4 regions of the Micromonospora sp. NPDC049175 genome follow, and region 1 is predicted to be linked to each of the others. Evidence: riboswitches for the same ligand, from Rfam matches in the RefSeq annotation. Region 1 holds a riboswitch; each other region holds the start of a gene.
The links. A riboswitch is a leader RNA that binds a small molecule or an ion and turns the genes downstream of it on or off. The one in region 1 is predicted to bind cyclic di-AMP.
Positions count from the first base shown of each region.

Region 2: it holds a riboswitch for cyclic di-AMP, as region 1 does, so the genes downstream of both, ACGFH8_RS08265 (NlpC/P60 family protein) here and ACGFH8_RS15360 (C39 family peptidase) in region 1, are expected to answer to the same signal.
Region 3: it holds a riboswitch for cyclic di-AMP, as region 1 does, so the genes downstream of both, ACGFH8_RS06150 (coiled-coil domain-containing protein) here and ACGFH8_RS15360 (C39 family peptidase) in region 1, are expected to answer to the same signal.
Region 4: it holds a riboswitch for cyclic di-AMP, as region 1 does, so the genes downstream of both, ACGFH8_RS10630 (coiled-coil domain-containing protein) here and ACGFH8_RS15360 (C39 family peptidase) in region 1, are expected to answer to the same signal.

Region 1 is NZ_JBICSY010000003.1:318,785-323,700, reverse strand. It holds gene ACGFH8_RS15375 (CDP-glycerol glycerophosphotransferase family protein) at 1-151, shown strand, start outside; gene ACGFH8_RS15370 (hypothetical protein) at 192-1,502, opposite strand; gene ACGFH8_RS15365 (alpha/beta fold hydrolase) at 1,561-2,307, opposite strand; gene ACGFH8_RS15360 (C39 family peptidase) at 2,441-3,289, opposite strand; cyclic di-AMP (ydaO/yuaA leader) riboswitch at 3,521-3,662, opposite strand; gene ACGFH8_RS15355 (hypothetical protein) at 3,947-4,717, opposite strand; gene ACGFH8_RS15350 (hypothetical protein) at 4,851-4,916, opposite strand, start outside.
Region 2 is NZ_JBICSY010000002.1:304,690-309,605, forward strand. It holds gene ACGFH8_RS08255 (NlpC/P60 family protein) at 1-296, shown strand, start outside; gene ACGFH8_RS08260 (N-acetylmuramoyl-L-alanine amidase) at 352-2,328, opposite strand; cyclic di-AMP (ydaO/yuaA leader) riboswitch at 2,564-2,699, shown strand; gene ACGFH8_RS08265 (NlpC/P60 family protein) at 2,767-3,753, shown strand; gene dcd (dCTP deaminase) at 3,816-4,394, opposite strand; gene ACGFH8_RS08275 (pyridoxamine 5'-phosphate oxidase family protein) at 4,494-4,916, shown strand, end outside.
Region 3 is NZ_JBICSY010000001.1:1,427,468-1,432,383, reverse strand. It holds gene ACGFH8_RS06165 (PfkB family carbohydrate kinase) at 1-821, opposite strand, end outside; gene ACGFH8_RS06160 (SRPBCC family protein) at 1,010-1,477, shown strand; gene ACGFH8_RS06155 (hypothetical protein) at 1,827-2,327, opposite strand; gene ACGFH8_RS06150 (coiled-coil domain-containing protein) at 2,695-3,762, opposite strand; cyclic di-AMP (ydaO/yuaA leader) riboswitch at 3,768-3,899, opposite strand; gene ACGFH8_RS06145 (cation diffusion facilitator family transporter) at 4,011-4,916, opposite strand, start outside.
Region 4 is NZ_JBICSY010000002.1:791,682-796,597, forward strand. It holds gene ACGFH8_RS10625 (carbonic anhydrase) at 1-268, shown strand, start outside; gene ACGFH8_RS10630 (coiled-coil domain-containing protein) at 326-1,345, opposite strand; cyclic di-AMP (ydaO/yuaA leader) riboswitch at 1,350-1,480, opposite strand; gene ACGFH8_RS10635 (YibE/F family protein) at 1,647-3,020, opposite strand; gene ACGFH8_RS10640 (metal-sensitive transcriptional regulator) at 3,252-3,548, opposite strand; gene ACGFH8_RS10645 (heavy-metal-associated domain-containing protein) at 3,645-3,854, shown strand; gene ACGFH8_RS10650 (hypothetical protein) at 3,868-4,824, shown strand; gene ACGFH8_RS10655 (heavy metal translocating P-type ATPase) at 4,839-4,916, shown strand, end outside.

The sequences.
Region 1 (4,916 bases):
GGCGGAGCGCTGGGCCACCCGCCGGCGCTACCTGGGTGACTTCCCCGCCGAGTCGTACGCCGAGGCGTTCCTGACCGCCGCCCGCCGGGAGCTGGCGGCGACGGAGGACCCCGCGGCCGAGCGTGCGCCGCAGCTCTCCCCCCTCGCCTGACCCCGCCTGCCGGACCCGGCGAGAGGGCTAGGGCACGCGGCTAGCGCAGGCCGAGCCGATCCCCCGCGTTCAGCTCGATCCGGACGATCCCGGACGTGCCGGCCGGCGCGTGCCACTCGGCTGTCGCGATGCCGTCGGCCGACTCGGGGAGCGACAACTCCCACGGCTGGAGTGCGGAGGAGGCGACGACAAACCGCAGCACCTCCTCGGCGCCCATCAGCGTGGCCCCGAGGTGTGCCACGATTCTCCGCCGCCCGTCGGCGAGGGTCTCGCTACCGACCGACTCGATGTCCTCCTCGTCCAACCCGACGACGTCCCGGACGACGGCCGTGGCGTCCGCGACCGGGCCGACGACGTCGACGGTCAGCACGACCCGTACGGCGTCCCGCAACGCCTCCTCGATCGCGCTGATCAACTCGGCCTCGTCCGGACCGTCCTCACTCCGGCCTCGCAGCACCATCTCCCGGGTCTCCACCGGCCGGTCGACCGGCCCCGGGTCGAACGGGTCGATGCCGGTCCGCACGTACAGCGCCTCGACCGTCGGACCTTCGGTGAGTGGTCGGTCCGCCTCCATCGCCGCCACCATCCAGACGCCGAGCGGTGACCTGCGCAGGCGCCCCGTCAGGAGTCCGAACTCGGCGGCGAGGGCGTCCACCCCGGTCCCGAAGGGAGCCTGCGGTGACACGTCGACCAGGGGCAGCACCAGGAGCAGGGCCAGACCCCACACGCCGCCCCCGTCGACCGCCACCGGGTGGAGGTCGACGGACCACACGTCCGCCCGTCCGAGCAGTGGAAGGCAGCGGACCAGGGCGGTGTCGAGATCCGGGGCCGTCAGCCGGGCGTGCACCCGGGCCACCACGTCGTCGTCGGACGCCGCTGCCGGCAGTCGCCTGACCCGTCGCCGGACGGACCGGACGGACGTGTCGGCGGGCAGCCACTCCGGCGGATCCCACCACTCCTCCGGAGTGTCACCGACCGCGCCGACGGACACGCTCAACGGCGTCACGCCGTCGGTCGTCCGCTCGGGACCGGCGGCGAAACCCCACGGATGGCCGGCAGCCGTGTCGGAGATGTCGAGGTCGCCACGGCCCCACCGGAAGCGCTCCAGCAGCGGTGCGACGACCTGGCGTACCGCCTCCCCGCCGGACGCCGACGGGGAGGCCGGCGTCAGCCCGAGGTCCAGGTTCACCCCGGCGCGGGGGCCGTCGACCTCGGTTCGGGACGCCGTGAGGCTCACCGCGCCGAGCGACGCGACGAGCGGCCGGCAGCGACGCGCCGCGTCGTCGAGTCGGGTGTCGACGACGTTCAGGCTCACGCTCGTGACCAGGGCTTGCTCGACAGGGGACATCACCGCGGAATGGTAGGCGTCGGGGTGGGGCGGCACTACGGGTTTATCACCCCGACGAAGCTCAGCGGTACGCGTCCAGCAGCGCCAGGACGGCCGCCGGATCCTCCACGTGCGCGTTGTGGCCGAGACCGGGCAGCGTGGCGACCGGTACGCCGTACTCCTTGAGCTGCGCGTCGGTGACCATCGGATCGTGCTCGCCGCGCGCCAGCAGCACCGGCACGTCGATCGCCGCCAGCAGCGCGCTCAGGTCGGGCTCGCCGACGGCGAAGGCGTTCGGATCCATGGCGAGACGCCACCGGCCGTCGACCTGACGGAGACCGGCGTCCACCACCGGGTGGTCCGGCGGGAGCAGGCCGGCCAGCCCGGAGACACGCAGGTAGCGGCGGGCCGCCTCGGTGCGGCTGGCGAACCAGCTCACCGGGCGGGCGGCCAACTCGGCGGCGCGGTCCAGCTCGGTGGGCGACCAGAGCGCCTTGATCCCCAACCCGACCACCGCGTCCACGGGCATCCCGGCGTCGCGCGCGGCCAACGCGAGGCCGACCACACCACCCAGCGAGTGCCCGAGCACGACGAGACGATCGTCGAGGGCGAGGGCCGGCGCGATCCGCCGGGCGAAACCGGCGAAGGAGTACGACGGCAGCGGCGGCGTCCAGCCGTGGCCGGCGAGGTCCGGTGCCAGCCACCGGCCGGGCCAGTGTCGTTCCAGGTGCGGCGCCCACGGCAACCACACGTCACCGGTCGCCCCCATGCCGTGCAACAGCAGCAGGACCGGCCGTCGACCGGTGTGACCACCCGATTCATCCACCACGGCCGCAGTCTCCCACGGTTCACGGTCCCGGACGAGAGTCGTCGACGGGGGCGTACCCCGGACCGGCGGGAGAGACACCACGGGCGCCGGCCCCTCGTGAGGGACGGCGCCCGTGGCGGTCAGCGTGCCTGGGTCAGGCGGAGTAGCCCCGGCTGGCGATCCAGTTGGCCAGGTCGATCGTGGTGATCCAGTACGACGGGTCGGACGGGTTCGCCGAGTCGGCGATGCGTACCGTGCGGCCGTTGTCCTTGTAACCCACGACGGCGACGTAGTGCCCCCCGCCGTAGGAGTGCCAGCTGCCGTCGGTGTCGGTGGCGTCCCCGACGACGTTGGCGACCACGCCCCGGCCGTCGGTGATGGCCTTGACGACGTCGGCCTGGAGGCGGTCCATCTGGGCCGGGCTGGGCGCGCCGGCGAACATCCGGGTCCGGTACGGGGAGCCCTTCACCTCGGCGTTGAGCACCCGCGTGGTGTCCTCGGCCGAGTTGGTGCCCATCTCGGTGGTGCCCAGCTCGGCGCCGAGTTCCTCCTGGGTACGGTCGATCCCGGTGGCGCTGAGCGCGTTGCGGGTGGCCGCCGGGCCGCAGTTGTAGTAGGTGTTCTGCGCCTCGTACTCGTAGTCCAGCACCTTTGTCGCCGGCGGCTTCGGCCGCTCCGGCTTGCGGGTCAGGTCCGGGTTGCTGCTCGCCTTGGCGGCGGGCGCGGCGGCGCTGGTGGCCGGGGCGGCGCTCGTCGGCGCGGCGCTGGCCGACGGGGAGGCGTCTCGCACCTCGCCACGGGAGGCGGCGACGTCGCTGCGCATCTCGGCGACAGTGGTCGCGGTGCGCTGGCCGGCCGGCGCGTCGTCGGTGGTGGCGAGCAGGGTGCCGGTGGTGGTGGCGATCACGAGGGCCGCGGCGGAGGCGGCGGCGATCTGGTACGGGCGCTGGGTGGCGATGCGGCGGAGCTGACGCTGCATGGTGTGCTTCACGGGGTCCTCCACGGATCGGGGGGAGAGCGGCACACCGGGGCCGGGCCGGTATCCGGGCAGGGGCCAGCGCGCGGACGATGGTCCGCGGATGGTGAACCGCTCAGGGGAACACCCGGCGTGGCCGGGCGGTTGGGCGATGACCCGGGGGTCAGCTCACCGTCACGTGACCGATGAGCGGGGGCACCGCTACGCCGTGGAGGCGAGGGAACAGCCGAGGGGTGGAGAGATGCTGCACGAGGATGGAACTCCTTCCGAGACCGCCTACCGGGTTAGCTGACGGATTCGGGCGGGAAGATCGCCCTACCGCGGGCCGTGGCTCGCGGATTCACCCCGGACTTACTGATGGGTCCCCGGTTCGTTCATCACGATTGAGCGGGTCGGCGCGGCGTCGCCTCTTGCGATCGGTTACCGCACCGGACGGGACGACACTACTGGCCCGTTCACACCCTGCCAAGCCAGGTTCACCTGCGTAAACCCGGATCGGCGCAGCAATTTCTCCGCGTCTGGCCGATGACGTGACTCGATGGGACAAGCGGTTACGGTGACGCCTACGGGCGACAACCGGACAGGTCGCCAAAAGTGCGGCCACAATCCCGGGAACAATCGAGCCGATCGTGCCGGACGCCCGATTTCGGAATGCGGTGAGCGGGCTCACATAACGGATCGAGCTCAACCCGCACGGGCGGGACGCCAGCGTGTCACGACGGCGGGGCGGGCAGCCCCGGGCACCAGCCGGCGGGCCGGTGCCCGGCTGGGCCGCAGCCGGGCCGCTGCCAAAGCCGCCTCCTGGGCAAGGACGCGCGCCGACTCGGCGGCCAGTTCCGCGGCCCGCCAGGCGGCCCGCTCAGCGTCGGCGGCGGCCTGGTGGTCGGCCCGTCGCGCGTCCCGGATCGCCCGGCTGAGCAGCGCTTCCTGCTCGACCGGGTGCCGCCGGGGATCCCAGCCGTGCCGCCGCCCGAACACGTCGCTGAGCTGCGCCATGCTCAGGTCGCCCCGCCAGTACGCCGCCGTCGCCGCACGGTGCAGGTAGCGCTCCCGGGCGGCGTACTCGGCCGGGGTGCGGGGGGTGCCCGGGGTGGGCAGCGCCCCGGATCCCGCGAAGCGGCGCGCCGCGGTGTCCGCCTCGTCGTACCGCGCCCAGGCCCGTTCCGCCTGCTCCTGACTGATCAGCCAGGCATCGCGCCGCCGCTGGGCCGTCCTGGCCGCGCCGGCCGCGGCGACAGCCACCTCCTCGGCGTACCGGCGCCTGTCGACGACCTCGGCCGCGGCCACCTCGCGGGCGGTCGGTACGGCCGGCGACGGGTCACCGATGGGACGGTCCCGTTCGGGCCTGGCGACCAGCACGGCGAGCACGCCCAGCGCCAGGAGGAACAGGGCCGACCAGATGGCGGCGGCCTGCGGTACCTCGGTTACGAACTGGTAGAAGACGGCGGTCTCCATAGTCGGCACCTCGCGGAGGAAGCAGAGCGATGAGGGCCCCGCGAGTCCCCTGGCCACGGGCGGGCCAAGGGTCGGCGGGGTGCGGAGCTGGTCTGTCGACAGGGCGCGGCGACGGGACGCTCGTCCCGGTGGCTCAGCGCCCGGGTGGACCCCGGGGCGCCCGGCTGCGGGAGCCGTCGACGAGGGGCAGCCGGTCGGA
Region 2 (4,916 bases), on a different contig from region 1:
CGTACGTCTGGGGCGCCGTCGGCCCGAACTCGTTCGACTGCTCGGGGCTGACCCAGTACGCCTACAAGTCGGCCGGGATCTCCCTGACCCACCACACCGGAGACCAGTGGAACGAGGGCAAGGCCGTGGCGCGAGCCGAGGCCCGTGCCGGTGACCTGGTCTTCTTCTACTCCGGCCTGAGTCATGTCGGGCTGTATCTGGGTAACAACCAGATGGTGCACGCACCACGTGCCGGTAAACCGGTGCAGGTGTCCAGCATCAACACCATGCCCGTCGCCGGGTTCCGCAGACCCTGATCCACACCGTTCGACACGACGGCCCCCGGTCACCGACCGGGGGCCGTCGCCGTTGTCAGCGGGGTGCGCCCACCGGGGACGGCAGGAGCAGTACGTCGGCCAGGTCGACGTACATGATGCGATGGCCGAACTGGATCTGCGCGTACCGGTTCTTGCCCCGGATCACCGTCCAGTCGCCGGGCGAGGAGCCGTCGACGGTGCTGGCCCGGTAGTACTCGCCCGGCAGCACCGCGCCGACGGCGTACCGCTGCCCGGCGGCCAGGGTGTACTGCAGTGGCGAGATCGTCTGGTAGGGCACGCCGGCCGGATAGGCCGCCTGTTCCGGGTATGCCCGCCCGTACACCGGAATGGTGGCCCGGCCGGGCTTCGGGGTGGCCACCACACCGACGGTCCAACTGGCGGTGGGCCTGGACGCCGGGTTGTGGAACCAGGCCCGTTGCCCGAGGTACCAGATCGCCGTCCAGTCACCCTGCCGGCCGGCCAGCGCGTACGTCTGACCGGCGGAGGCGCGGGCGCCGTGATCCGACACCTCCATGGTGTTCGGGGTGCCGTCGGGGCGGAGCGCGATGTCGTTCACCAGTGGCGCGTCCGCGGCCGGCGCGGAGCGAAGCACCACCGCCGAGGAGCCGCGTGGCGCACACGGGACGCCGACGGTGACGCAGCCGACGAACGCCGGCTGGTTGGTGGCGAAGTCCGGGTCGATCCGGACCAGACCGGTGGACGGGGTGCCGGTGTCCAGGCGGGGCGCGTGCAGCAGCTCGAAGTAGTGGGTCCAGTCCCAGTACGGACCGGTGTCCCAGTGCATCCCACGGACGTTCGCGGCGACGGTGCCGGGCACGTTGTCGTGGCCGATGATGTGCTGGCGGTCCAGCGGGACGCCCAGCCGCAGCGCGAGGTGCCGGACCAGCTTCGCCGAGGTCCGGTACATCGCCTCGGTGTACCAGGTGCCCTGCGCGGCGTAGCCCTCGTGCTCCAGCCCGACCGCCTTGGCGTTGACGTACCAGTTGCCGGCGTGCCAGGCGACATCCTTGGTCCGGACGTGCTGGGCGACGTGCCCGTCCACCGAGCGCAGCGTGTAGTGCCAGCTCACGTACGTCGGATCCTGCACGAGCCGCAGGGTGGTGGCCCAGCTCCCCTCGGTGTCGTGGATGACGATGTACTCGATCTTCTGCCGGGCGGGACGGTCGGACAGGTCGTGGTTGCCGTAGTCACCGTCGCCGAACGCCGCGTAGGGCGCCGGGATCCACTCGCAGGAGATGGTGCGGGGGCATTCCAGGCCGTCCGGGCGGTCGAGCCGGCGCAGACCCAGCCGGTCCAGCCAGGAGCGCTGCGGGCGGATCGCGCGGGCCGGCAGCGTGATCCGCTGGCCGTCGTCGGTCACCCGCGACGCGCCGGCGCCGATGGTGGTGAAGACCTCGTCGGCGAAGGCCGCCGCGGCGTCCGCGCTGTCCGCGCCGGTGTAGCGGGCCACCGCGCCGTACCAGGTGGCCGGGTCGGTGCCGGCACCGACCGGGGCGCCCAACTCCCGCTGGTACGAGGCCAGGAGTGCGGCCCCGCCCCGGATGTTGACGTCGGCGTCGGTGCGCAGCGCGTCGGGAGTCGCGCCGGTCAGCGCGGCGGCGGCATCCACGGTCTGCGACGCGGCGGCGGGTGGCGCCGGGTCCTGGGCCGTCCGGGGTACAGGTGCCAGCGTGGTACGGGAGTCGTCGCCGCGCGGGTCCTCGGTGCCGGTGTCGTGGTGACCACGCACGGGCAGAGCGGTCACGTGTCGGGCGTCGGTCAGGTGCATGGGGCCGTAGCCGCCGCTGGTGCTGGGTGTGCCGGCGTTGCTGTCCCAGCGGGACTCCAGGTAGGAGACGCCGAGCAGCACGTCGGTCGGTACGCCGTACTCGGCGGCCGCGGCGGCGTACCGCTGCTGGCGGTCGACGGTGGGTGCGGCGGCGTGGGCGGGTGCTCCGACCGCGGTCGCGGCGGCGAGCACGGCGACGGCGAGCAGCGCACGCCGGCCGGGCAGCAGGGTTGGATGGCGCATCGAACCCCCTAGATTTCGCGGGTGTGGATGACGCCACCCTCGCGCCGGCCGGGAGTCCGCGTCAATACCTTTCCATGTGTCGACCTGCCAGGAAATAAATCTTCACGTACGGTTCGGTGATCCTCTCCGATCGGTACGGAGTGTCACGGCCGCACGGGTTGCGGAGCGGTAACAAGCGTCTCTACTCTGGTCATTCGTCGGCCCGATAGCAGCTCCGTCCAGCCCGGGCGGTAACGGACCGACACCGCCGAGTCGTTTCCGAACGAACCGGGGACCCATGTCCCCCGGGGTGAATCCGCAGCCACTGCGGTAGGGCGCCGACTTCCCGCCCGAACCCGTCAGCTAACCCGGTAGGCGGTCAGGAAGAAGGAGTACGGAACCCCGGTGGCACTCCATGCCCCGCGGCCGTCGTCCGAGCGGTCGGCAACAGCCGGCCCGATGTCGATTGCGCCGCGCCCACGCTGGTCCCGCTTCACCACCGCGCTCGCCGCACTGGCCGGCGTCGCCGTCGTCCTGACCGGCAGCGCCACGGCGGCCCACGCCGACCCGTCCGTCGCCGAGATCGAGCGCCAGATCGACGCCGACTGGAACAAACTCGAACCGATCATCGAACAGCACAACGCCACCCGGACCGACCTCGCCGCCAAGCGCAAGCAGGCCCAGGCGCTGGCCGCCCGGATCGCCCCGCTGGAGCGCCAGGTCGACGCCGCGATGGACAAGGTCAGTGCCCTGGCCGTGCGCGCGTACAAGGGTGAGAACGTGCTGACCGTCAACGCGGTGCTGGGCAGCCGGTCACCCAGTGAGGTGGTCGGTCAGCTCGAACTGCTCGACCGCTTCGCGCACAACCAGCAGCAGGACGTCCGCGAGGTGGCCGACCTGCGCGACGAGTTGGCCGGGCAGAAGGCGCCGCTCGACGAGATGGTGGCCCAGCTGACCCGTACCGAGGCCCAGTTGGCGGCGAAGAAGAAGCAGATCAACGAGGAGATCGACAAGCTGCAGAAGCTGCGCCTCAAGGTGTACGGCAGCGGTGGCGGCGGTCCGTTGCGCCCCGCGCCCTGCCCCGGCAGCTATCCCGGTGGCGCCGCCGGCACCGCGGTCAAGTTCGCCTGCGCGCAGATCGGCAAGCCCTACGTCTGGGGTGCCGAGGGTCCGAACTCGTACGACTGCTCCGGACTCATGCTCGCCGCCTGGGCGAAGGCCGGGGTGTCACTGCCGCACAACGCCGCAGCCCAGAGCCGCGCCACCAAGAACGTCAGCAAGGCCGACCTGCGCCCCGGCGACCTGGTCTTCTACTACAGCGACATCCACCACGTCGGGATGTACGTCGGTGGCGGCTGGGTGGTGCACGCCTCGCAGGCCGGCGAACCGGTCAAGATGAAGAGGGCCGACGACGGTCAGGTCCACAGCTACGGCCGTCCAGGCTGATCGATCGTGCTGACCGAAGGGCCCGTCGCGATTCGTCGCGGCGGGCCCTCGTCGTCAGCGGTTCAGCGGGTGGGCCAGGTGCGCCAGTGCTGCCAGGCGCGGCTCGGCGTCGGCCCCCGCTGCCCCTGGTAGCGCGAGCCGTAGACCGCCGAGCCGTACGGGTGCTCGGCCGGCGAGGAGAGCCGGAAGATGCAGAGCTGCCCGATCTTCATGCCCGGCCAGAGGGTGATGGGCAGGTTCGCCACGTTCGAGAGTTCGAGCGTGACGTGCCCGGAGAAGCCGGGGTCGATGAAGCCGGCGGTGGAGTGCGTGAGCAGCCCGAGCCGCCCCAGTGAACTCTTGCCCTCCAGCCGGCCGGCGAGTTGGTCACCGAGCGAGATGACCTCAAGCGTCGAGGCGAGCACGAACTCCCCGGGGTGCAGCACGAACGGCTCCCCGTCGGGCACCTCGACCGCCGACGTCAGGTCGTCCTGCTGCATCGCCGGGTCGATGTGTGTGTAAAGGTGGTTGTTGAAGACCCGGAACAGCCGGTCCAGCCGCACGTCGATGCTTGAGGGTTGGACCAGGGTGGGCTCGAACGGCTCCAGGCCCAGCGTGCCGGCCTTGATCTCGGAGACCAGGTCGCGGTCGGAGAGCAGCATCGGACCACCATAGCGGCGGCCCGAAAACCCACCGGATTCGGTGCCGGTGACCAGCGCGTCGAGGTCGCTACTCGTACATTTGTTCGATAGAATGCTCGCATGGCTTCCTGGTCCGAATTCGCCGCCGACGAGCCCCGACTCGCCGACGGGATCCGCGTTCTCCTCCAGCAGTACGGGCCGGGCTTCGGCTACCTGGCCACGGTCCGTGCCGACGGCGGGCCCCGGGTCCATCCGGTCTCCCCGGTCATCACCGACGAGGGTCTGTTCTGCTTCATCATCGACTCCCCGAAGCGCCGTGACCTCGAACGCGACGGCCGCTACGCGCTGCACTCGTTCCCCCCGGAGGAGAGCGACGACGAGGCGTACGTGGCGGGGCGCGCCCGCCCGGTGACCGATCCGGCGCGGGTCGCCCGGTTGGCGCAGGGCGCCCGCGCGGAGCCACAGGTCGACTGGCAACTGTTCGAGTTCACCGTCGACGTGGCGATGCTGACTCGCCGCGAGCAGCACATCGCGGGCATCCCG
Region 3 (4,916 bases), on a different contig from region 1:
GCCGCGCCGGTGCGGATGGCGGTCCGGATGTCCCCGCCGCGGGCCACGACGGCGGCCACCCCGGCCGTCATCGAGTCGCCCGCGCCACGCGGATCGGCGGCCTCCAACCGGGGCATCTCGACCTCGAACAGCTCCCCGTCGATGAGCGCCAGCGCCGGCTGGTCGGCCCGGCTCACCACCACCGTCTCGGCGCCGGCGGCGTGCAGGTCGTACATGGCCCGGGTCAGCTCCAGGCTGTCGTCGCTGCGGGCGCGGCCGTCGCGGATCAGCTCCTCGTGGCTCACCTTGAGGAAGAACACGCCGCTCTGCAGCACCGCGCCGAGGTGATCGCCGGAGAGGTCGACCACCACCCGGCCGCCGTTGGCGGCGAGGTCGGCGGCGAAGCGCCGGTACAGGTCGGCCGGGACCAGCCACGGCTCGTTCGGCCCACTGAGGACGCTCACCGCGGCCCGGAGGCCCTCGCCGAGAGCCAGGTTGTACAGCTCGTCCAGCTCGTGCCGGCTCAACGGCTGCCCGGGTACGTCGGCGATCTCCTGCCGCGAGCCGCCCCGGCGGTCGTGCACGTACCCGCCGCTGCCGGAGTCGCGGACCACCACCTTGAGGTCCACGCCCTCGCTGACCAGGAGCGGCTCCAGCACCTGGCCGATCTCGCCGCCGAGAGCCGCGCAGAGCACCACGTCCACACCCAGCGACATCGCCATCCGGGCCTGCCAGACGCCCTGCCCGCCGGGGTGCAGATGCAGCTCGGGGTGGTCGTTCGGCTGGTCCACGGTGACCGTGAGCTGCGGGGTGGGCGCGAAGACCATCACGTGCCCGCTCATCCGTCGTCGCCGCTCATGATGCCGCCCTTCCACCCGGTCGGATGATTCCTCACTAACCGACCCTAATGCGACAACTGGCGATGCGAGATCTCATCGGCGGCGGTTCGTCCTGGCATCGGCGGCCGTCGGGCGTTGCCAGCCGAACATCGGTACGGGACGATCGTGCGACAAACGACGGTGGGAGACGTGTGCTCAGCAGCGATACCTTCAGCTACACCGTCCAGGCCCGGTGCTCGCAGGCTGAGGCCGCGGCGATGCTCAGTGACCTGACCCGGCAGGGCGAGCTGCATCCGCTCATCGTCCGGGTCCGCCAACTGCCGCCCCGACCCGGCGCCCTGGCCAGCTACACGATCAACGACAGGCTGGTTGCCGGCCCACTGCGCTTCCGGACCACGTACCACGCGGACGTGCTGATCAGCGAGCCCGACGAGATCGTCATGGTGGCCCGCCAGTGGCCCGCCACCACGGTACGCAACCACACCCGACTGCGCACGGAGCCGGACGGCCTGGTCCGGATCGACGTCGAGATCACCCTGACCGCGCCGACGCCGCTGTTCCGGTACGCGTTCCGCCAGGCGCGAGCCGCTCACCTTGCCCTCGCCGCCCGCCTCGGCCCAGCCCTCGACCGCACCGGCGACGCCCCGCCCCCGGCCTGAGCGCCCGCGCCCGTCGCCTCGCCCACGATCGCGCACGATCCAGGTTGTCAACGCCGTTGCGTCAGGCGGAATGACTGCACGTCAACGGGCCCTGCATCGCGATCTTGCACTTTCTGCCCCGACATTTGGTGCATTAACGTCGAAAGCGGCGACAGAAGTGCAAGATCGACGCGATTATCCTGCTCGACACGTCTTGGTTTACAAGCCGTTAGTCAGCAGCGGGTTGACCTGTCGGGGGCACCACAGCCTTAACGCAACGGCGTTGTCCAGGATCTCGTGGTGGCGGCCCGGTCGCGGCGGCCCGGTCGCCCGGGGCGCGGTCGCCCGGGGCGCGGTCGCGGCGGCGCGGTCATGGGTTGCGGCCGTGCCCCGCGCGGGCGGGTTGGGCGACGGGGCGTCGGCCCCACGGCTTGTACGTGGACAGCACCGTCGCGATGATCATCAGGCTCGTCGACACCGCGGGTGCGATCACCAGGTCGACGCGGTCCCGGGCGGGGAGGGCGGCGCCAACCGCACCGGCGTGCCGCAGATTCGGCGTGAGCAGGAACAGCACCAGCCCGACCATCACCGTGGTGAGCACGAGCTTGGCCAGCACCCAGCGGTAGCGCCACAGGCCCCACGGGGTGAGCAGCGCGCTGGCGAGCCCGATCAGCCAGACCACAACGCTCAGCGGGGCGAACAGCACCGTGCCGACCAACGCCGTGACCGGGTAGACCACCGCCGGGTCGGCGCCACGCTGCACGGCGATGCCGAGGGTGAGGAGCACCAGGTCGGCGCCGAGCCAGCCGAGCGAGGTGACCAGGTGCAGGGTGAGGAGCCCCTTGCGGGCGGTGGGAGAAATCCGACGCATACCGCGATGCTGCCCGCCGGCCCGCGCCGGGTCGTCCGACCGCCGACGACATCAGCGGTACGCCCGGCAACGTAGCCCGCCTGCGACAGGCCGCCCGGCAACCGCCCGCCCGGCGACGTAGCCCGCCCGGCAACAGCCCGCCTGGCGACAGCCCGCCTGGTGGCAGCCCGCCTGGTGGCAGCCCGCCTGGTGGCAGCCCGCCCGGTGGCAGCCCGCCTGGCGACAGCCCTCCCGGGCGACGACGTCACCCGACGCCACGGTCAACACGACATCGCCGGCTCCGGGGTAACCCGTGGTCCGGATACCCCGGAGTCGGCGATCGCGCGTGGATCAACCCCGGCTCGGGCCGGGCCACCCGTCGGGTGGGTCAGTAGACCGACAGGTGCACGTGGTTGGTGTGGTCGGTGGAGGGGGTGCCACCCGCGCCGCTGTACGACTTCCACCCGCTGCTGGGCAGCCAGATCTGCCGGTACCAGATCACGTACAGCACGGCGAGCTGGTCGGCGTTGCGGATGAAGTACGCGGCCAGGTTGTTGCCGTACGTCTTGTCGCCGCCGGTGGCGTTGCCGCCGAAGCCGCTCGCCTGCGCGGCGAAGTCGCAGGCCCGGCCCTTGGGGTGTTCACCGGAGCCGCTGGGGCGGTGACAGGAGACGTACCTGGTGAAGCCCGCGGCCTTGGCCTGGTTGAGCGCGTGCAGGGTGCGCGGGGTGATGCAGCCGCTGGCGGGCGTGGGGTCGTTGACGCTGCACGACTCGGATGGCCACGAGCCGTCGGAGTTGCGCGGCGCCGCCTTCGCGTTGGCGCTGGAGGTGCCCCGGTTGGAGCCGGTGTCGGCGGTGGTCTTCGGCTTGGGGGTGTTGGCCACGGTCAGGGCTCGTTCGGCCTGGTCCTTGCGCTTGGCCATCACCGTGACCTGCTTGCGTTGTTCGACGATCTCGCCGTTCAGGGCGGCCCGGGTGCGACTGGCCTGGTCCTTGGTGGCGAGCAGGTCGCGCAGCACCCGGTCCTCGTTGGCGGCCACCGCGTCCAGCGCGGCGGCCCGGTCCATGAAGCCCTCCGGGCTGCTGCTGTTGAGCAGCGCCGACACCACGCCGAGCCGCCCGGTGCGGTATGCCACGCCGGCGATCTGGCCGACCTTGCCGTCGCGCTGGGCAAGCTCGACCTCGATCTCCTTCAGCTGGGTGGCGAGCTGCTGCTGCCGCTTGACTGAGGTGTCCAGAGCGCGTTTCGCGTCCAGGTAGCCCTTGCTGGCGGCCTCGAGTTGGGCGCGTAGCGAGGGGGTGCCGCCCTCCTCGTCGGAGTCGGGTGCGGCGGCGGCCCGCAGGCCGGTCGGGGGAGCGGCCGAGGCGGTGCCGGCCGGGAGCGCGACGCCGAGGGCGATCATCGCGACGATCAGGGCCGCCAGTCGGGCGGCGGGTGGTCGTGCTGGTGCCACTGCGCATGTCCTTCCGTCAGCCGCCGACCGGGTTAGCTGACGGGTTCGGGACGGAAGATCCCTACCGCTGACGCGGATGCACCCCAGGAACGTGGTTCCCCGGTTCGCCCGGTTGGGCGATTAGGCGGCGACCGCCACCGGCGCCTGGAGGGCGCCGCCTGGTGGAGGCCGGGACCGAGCCTACCGGTGCCGGTGGGGCTGCTGCAGCCGATGTGACAGACGGTGCGTGCGTCGTCACGAGAAAGCTGTCACCACTCGATCGAGCCGCAGGCGCCGGGGGCGGCGCCGGGCTCGATCTGCAACGTCGCGTGCTCGATCCGGAAGTCGTCGTGCAGGGCGGTACGCGCCGCGGTGAGCACCGTGCCGACCTCGGCGCCGGGTGCCATGGTCAGGTGCGCCGAGGCCACCTCCATGCCCGAGGTGAGCGTCCAGACGTGCAGGTCGTGCACCTCGACCACCCCGGGGACCGCGGCCAACCGGTCGTGCACGGCGGTCACCTGGAGGTGTTCCGGGGCGGCCTGCACCAGGATCCGGACGGCGGCGCGGGCCAGCCGCCAGGTGCGCGGCAGGATGAACGCGCCAATGGCGACCGCGACGAGTGGGTCGGCCCACCACCAGTCGGTGACGGTGATGAGCAGCGCCGCGCCGATCACGCCGAGTGAGCCGAGCAGGTCGCCGAGCACCTCCAGGTAGGCCCCCTGCAGGTTGATGCTCTCCCGGGCTCCGGCGCGGAGCAGGGCGAAGGCGGCGACGTTCGCGAGCAGGCCGAGCACGGCCACCGCGAGCATCGGGCCGGCGATGACCTGGTGCGGGTCGCCGAAGCGGCGGATCGCCTCGATCACCACGTAGATCGCGACGCCGGAGAGCAGGACGGCGTTGGCGAGCGCGGCGAGCACCTCGAGTCGGTAGAGCCCGAAGGTGCGCTGCGGGTCGGTGGTGGCCCGCCGGGTCGCGGTGATCGCGGCGAGCGCCATCCCGATGCCGAGCACGTCGGTGAACATGTGCCCGGCGTCGGAGAGCAGGGCGAGTGAGCCGGTGCGCAGGGCGGCCACCGCCTCGACCACCATCAGGGTGGCGAGCAGCCCGAACGCCGCCCAGAGCCGGCCCCTGTGCTGGTGTGCGGCATTGGCGACCGACCCATGGTGGTGGTCATG
Region 4 (4,916 bases), on a different contig from region 1:
TGCCGTGCTGCCCAGTCTGCGTCGGGCCGAGGCCGAGGGCGTGCACGACATCGACGGCATCGTCGACATCCACATCGCGCAGACCGTCGAGACGCTGCTCCGGCAGTCGCCCGTGCTGGCCGACGAGGTGGCGCAGGGGCGGTGCGCGGTGGTGGGCGTGTCGTACCGCCTCGCCGCCGGAGTCGTACGCCCGGTGGCGGCCGTCCCGGCCGGCTTCGCGTCGCTCGACGTGCCGACCGGGTCGGCCGACCCGGCCACGGCCGCCTGACACGTCGAGGGCCGCCCCGCGTGGTGCGGAGCGGCCCTCGACGAAGGATCCGGTGGGTCAGAGCAGTGACATGTGCACGTGGTCGGTGTGGTTCGACGGCCCGCTGTACGACTTCCAGCCGCTCGCCGGGAACCAGATCTGCCGGTTCCAGATCACGTAGTAGATGCCGAGCCGGTCGGCGTTACGGATGAGGAAGGCGGCGACGTTGTTGCCGTACATCCGGGTGTCGTTGTTGTGCCACGGGGCGAAGCCGCTCTTCTGCAGCGACCAGTCACAGGCGCGGCCCTTCGGGTGCTCCCACGGCCCGCCGGAGCGGTAGCAGCCGACGAACCGGTTGAAGCCGGCCGCCTTGACCTCCTTGTACGCGTGCAGGGTGCGTGGCGTGATGCAGCCGGACGTGGTCGGGTCCTTCTCGCTGCAGGACTGTGCCTTCCAGTCACCGTCGGCGGTGCGGCCCGGCCCGATCTTGGCGACCTTCGAGGTGGCGTCCACCAGGCCGCCGGTGAAGCCCTTGCCGCCGACCAGGGAGAGCGCCTTGTCGGCCTCGGTCTTCCGCTTGGCCATCACGGCGGTCTGCTTCTGCTGCTCGCGGACCTCGGTGTCGAGGAGCAGCTTGGCCTGCTCGGCGCGGGACTTCACCGTGTTGACCTCGGCGAGCTTGTTCTCGTTCACCATGTTGATCTCGTCGAGCATCGCGGCACGTTGGACGAACGTGTCCGGAGCGTCGCTTTCGAGCAGCATCGCGAGCGCGCCGATCCGACCGGTCCGGTACGACTGGGCGGCGATCTCCCCGACCTGTGGCGCCAGCGCGTCCAGGTCGGCCTTGGCCCGGTCCACCTCAAGCGCCAACTCGAGCTGCCGCTTCTTGGACTTGTCCAGTCTGGACTTGGCGGCGGAGTAGTCGCGGTTGGCCTGCTCGATGACGTCGTTGAGCAGCTGGGGCTCGCCGTCCTCCTCGTGCCCGGACGGCGTGGGGGTCGTCGGGGCGGCGTGGGCCGGGAGGGGCCCGGCGAGCACGGTCAGTGCGGCGATCACGGCCACCACGGGTGTCATCCAGCGGCGTAGGGGTGCCGTCACAATGTTCCCTTCCGTCGACCGCCGACCGGGTTAGCTGACGGGTTCGGGGCGGAAGTGGCCCCTACCGCTGACGCGGATTCACCCCACACACCTGGGTCCCCGGCTCGCCGGTTGGCGATTGGGCGGTGGCACCGCAGGCGCCGCTTCGCGCCTTCATCGGTAACCGGCAGCGAGGTTACCCGAGAGTCGACTGGGTGAGCTACGCCTGGATGCCGACCAAAAGTGTCATTTCGCCATAGCGGTGGGTAACCAGTGACGCGGTTCTCAGGTGGGGGACCCGATCTGGTCACGCTGAGGAGTGTCACCATGCCGTATCCGTGCTCCTGTTCGTCTCCGGCCACCCGTCGGTGGCGGTGGATGGGGGCCGGGTCCGCGTCTGGTCCGGCTCGTCGGGTTGCCGCGATCGCGGCGCGTTGAGGGCGGCCAGCGCCTCCGCCCGGTCGTCCGCCCGGGGGCGCGGCCGGGTGGCATCGACGGGCGGCGTGGTGTCGGCGCGCCCGGCCGCGGTCACGATCGCGGCCAGTCCGGTGGTCAGCGGCACGGCGGCGATCAGCCCGAGTGTCGCGACCGCGCTGCGGACGATCTCCTGCGCGAGGAACTCGCTGGTGAGAAGCTGCCCGATCGGCCGCGCGTCGGCGGTGAGCAGGAGCAGCAGGGGCAGCGACGCGCCCGCGTACGCCAGCACGATCGTGTTGACGGTGGAGGCGATGTGCGCCCGGCCGACACGTGTCGCCGCACGGTAGAGCTGCCTGCGGGTCAGCCCGGGATTGGCGTTCGCCAGCTCGGTGACGGTGGCCGCCTGGGTGACCGTCACGTCGTCGAGCACCCCGAGCGACCCGATGATGATCCCGGCGAGCAGCAGGCCGTGCAGGTCCACGTCACCCTGGAACATCGACAGAGTCGTCGCGTCCTCGCTGCCGAAGCCGGTGAGGTGCGTTGCCCCGGTGGCGATGGTGGCGAGCGCGCCGGTCAGCACCAGGCTGCCCAGGGTGCCGAGCACCGCGACCGAGGTCTGCGCGGTGACGCCGTGGGTCAGATAGAGCACCACGAACATGATCAGGGCGGCGCCGACCACCGCCACCAGGAGAGGTGACCGGCCGGCGCCGATGCCCGGCAGCACGAAGGTGAGCAGGATGGCGAAGCTGGCCGCCAACCCGGCGAGCGCGGCCAGCCCCCGCCACCGGCCGAACGCGACGATCGCGGCGGCGAAGACCACCGCCAACCACACAAGTGGGGTGCCGCGCTGGTGCTCGGCGATGTTCCAGTTACTGAGCGTGGGATCGGTCGGGTCGGTCAACTCGACGAGGACGACCTCGTCGCCGACGTCGACCCGTGGCGCGCCCGGGCCGTCGGGCACCGGTGTGCTCACCTGTTGGCCGGCGGCCGGTCCGTCGTCCACCCGGACGTCGACGGTGCCGCACGGCCCGTTGCCGACCCTGGGTGTGCCCTCCGGGCTCGACGGCAGCGGCGGGCACGGTTCGGTCACCACCCTTGTCACCGTGCCGGCGTAGCGCGGCACGTCCGCTCCGCCGTCGGTCCGCGGTGCTCCTCCGCGCGGCCAGAGCAGCGCCGCGGCGACGACTGTGGCGACGAAGAGGGGCACCACGGTCATGACGAGGATCCGTCGCACCCGGGGCGGGGCGGACGGAGCGGGGCGGGCGTGGTCGGAACCCAAGTCGAGACTCCCAACGATCCGGTGCGGGATACGTGCCGGCGGGCCGCGCGGTTCAGTGTCGTCACCGAAAGGCGGCGCGGGGCGCGGCGGATCGCGAACCGACGACCACGCGATCACGGACGGTCAGTGCCCGGCCCTGGTTGCCCGGAAGTCGGCCCCTCGCCGCGGTGCCGGCACCCGGGCGTGTCGTCAGCCGCGCTGCGTCAGCCGCGCTGTATCTGCCGCGCTGCGTCAGCCGCGCTTCATCAGCCGGCCGACCGCCGCCATCATCTCGGTGGCCATCTCGTCGGCCCGTCCCTCGGCCGCACCCTCGTGCATGCAGTGCCGGGCGTGCCCGTCGAGCAGCCCCAGCGCCACCTTGTCGAGCGCGGCCTGGATCGCGGAGATCTGGGTGAGCACGTCGATGCAGTAGCGGTCGTCGTCGACCATCTTCTCGACGCCGCGGACCTGCCCCTCGACTCGGCGGAGCCGCGCGAGCAGCTGGTCCTTGCTGGCGGTGTACCCGCGGATCGGGGTGGGTGCGCTCATGCCGACCAGGATAGCCTACCCCCTGGGGGTATGGTACGGTGCACTTCCGAGGGGGATACCCCCACCGGGTACCGGTACGCAGAGGGAGACGATCCGATGGTCAACACGACGTTCCAGGTGCAGGGCATGACCTGCGGGCACTGTGTCAGCGCGGTAAGCGCCGAGGTCGGCGCCATCGCGGGCGTACGTGACGTCCAGGTCGATCTCGCGACCGGGCAGGTCACCGTGAACAGTGAGCAGCCCCTCGACGTGCAGGTCGTCCGGGCCGCCGTCGACGAGGCCGGCTACGACGTCGTCGACGCGTGAGCGGGGGGCCGACATGCGTACCGTGACGAGAGTGGCCGGGTTCGCTGTCGGCCTCGCGGCGATCTTCGGCGCGACGTACGGGGTCGGCCGGGTGGTCGACCGCGCCCCGGTGGCCGAGGGCCGGCACGACGGCCACGCCGACCCGGCGACGGGAGGGCACGGCGAGCCGGCCGACCGGATTCCCGGTGGACTGCTCGTCTCCGACCGCGGCTACACCCTCGACCCGGTCGACGCCCCGGCCGACGAGTTCGCCTTCCGGATCACCGGTCCGGACGGCCAGCCGGTGACCCGGTACGACGTGGCGCACGACAGGAGGATGCACCTGATCGTGGTCCGCCGCGACCTCTCCGGTTTCCGGCACGTGCACCCCGACCTGGGGGCGGACGGCACCTGGCGGGTCGGCACGCCGCTGGCCGGCCCGGGGCAGTGGCGGGCGTTCGCCGACTTCACACCGACCGGGGGTGAGTCGCTGACGCTCGGCGTGGACGTGACGGTCCCCGGTGAGCTGACCGACCGACCGCTGCCCGCCCCGGCGACCAGCACCACCGTCGACGGCTACACGGTCACCCTGACCGGCTCGCCGCAGTCCGGCCGCACCGCCCCGCTCACCTTCACCGTCAGCCGGGACGGCCGGCCGGTCACCGACCTGGAGCCCTACCTGGGCGCGTACGGGCACCTGGTGGCGCTGCGCCGGGGCGACCTCGCGTACCTGCACGTGCATCCGGACGGGACGCCGGGCGACGGGCGGACCCGGCCCGGCCCGGCCGTCAGCTTCCTCGCCGAGGTGCCCTCGACCGGCGCCTACCGGCTCTACCTCGACTTCCAGCACGGCGGGACGGTGCACACCGCCGAGTTCACAGTCGTCGCCGGCACCCCGCCGACCGGGAACAACCCGAGCGGACCCGCACCGAGCGGACCCGCGCCCAGCGGCGGCGCCGACCACGGCACCCCCGGGCACGGGCACAACTGACGGGACCCCAAACCATGACCACCACCAGCAGACCGCTGCCCGAGGCGCCCAACCGGATCGAGTTGGCGATCGGCGGGATGACCTGCGCCGCC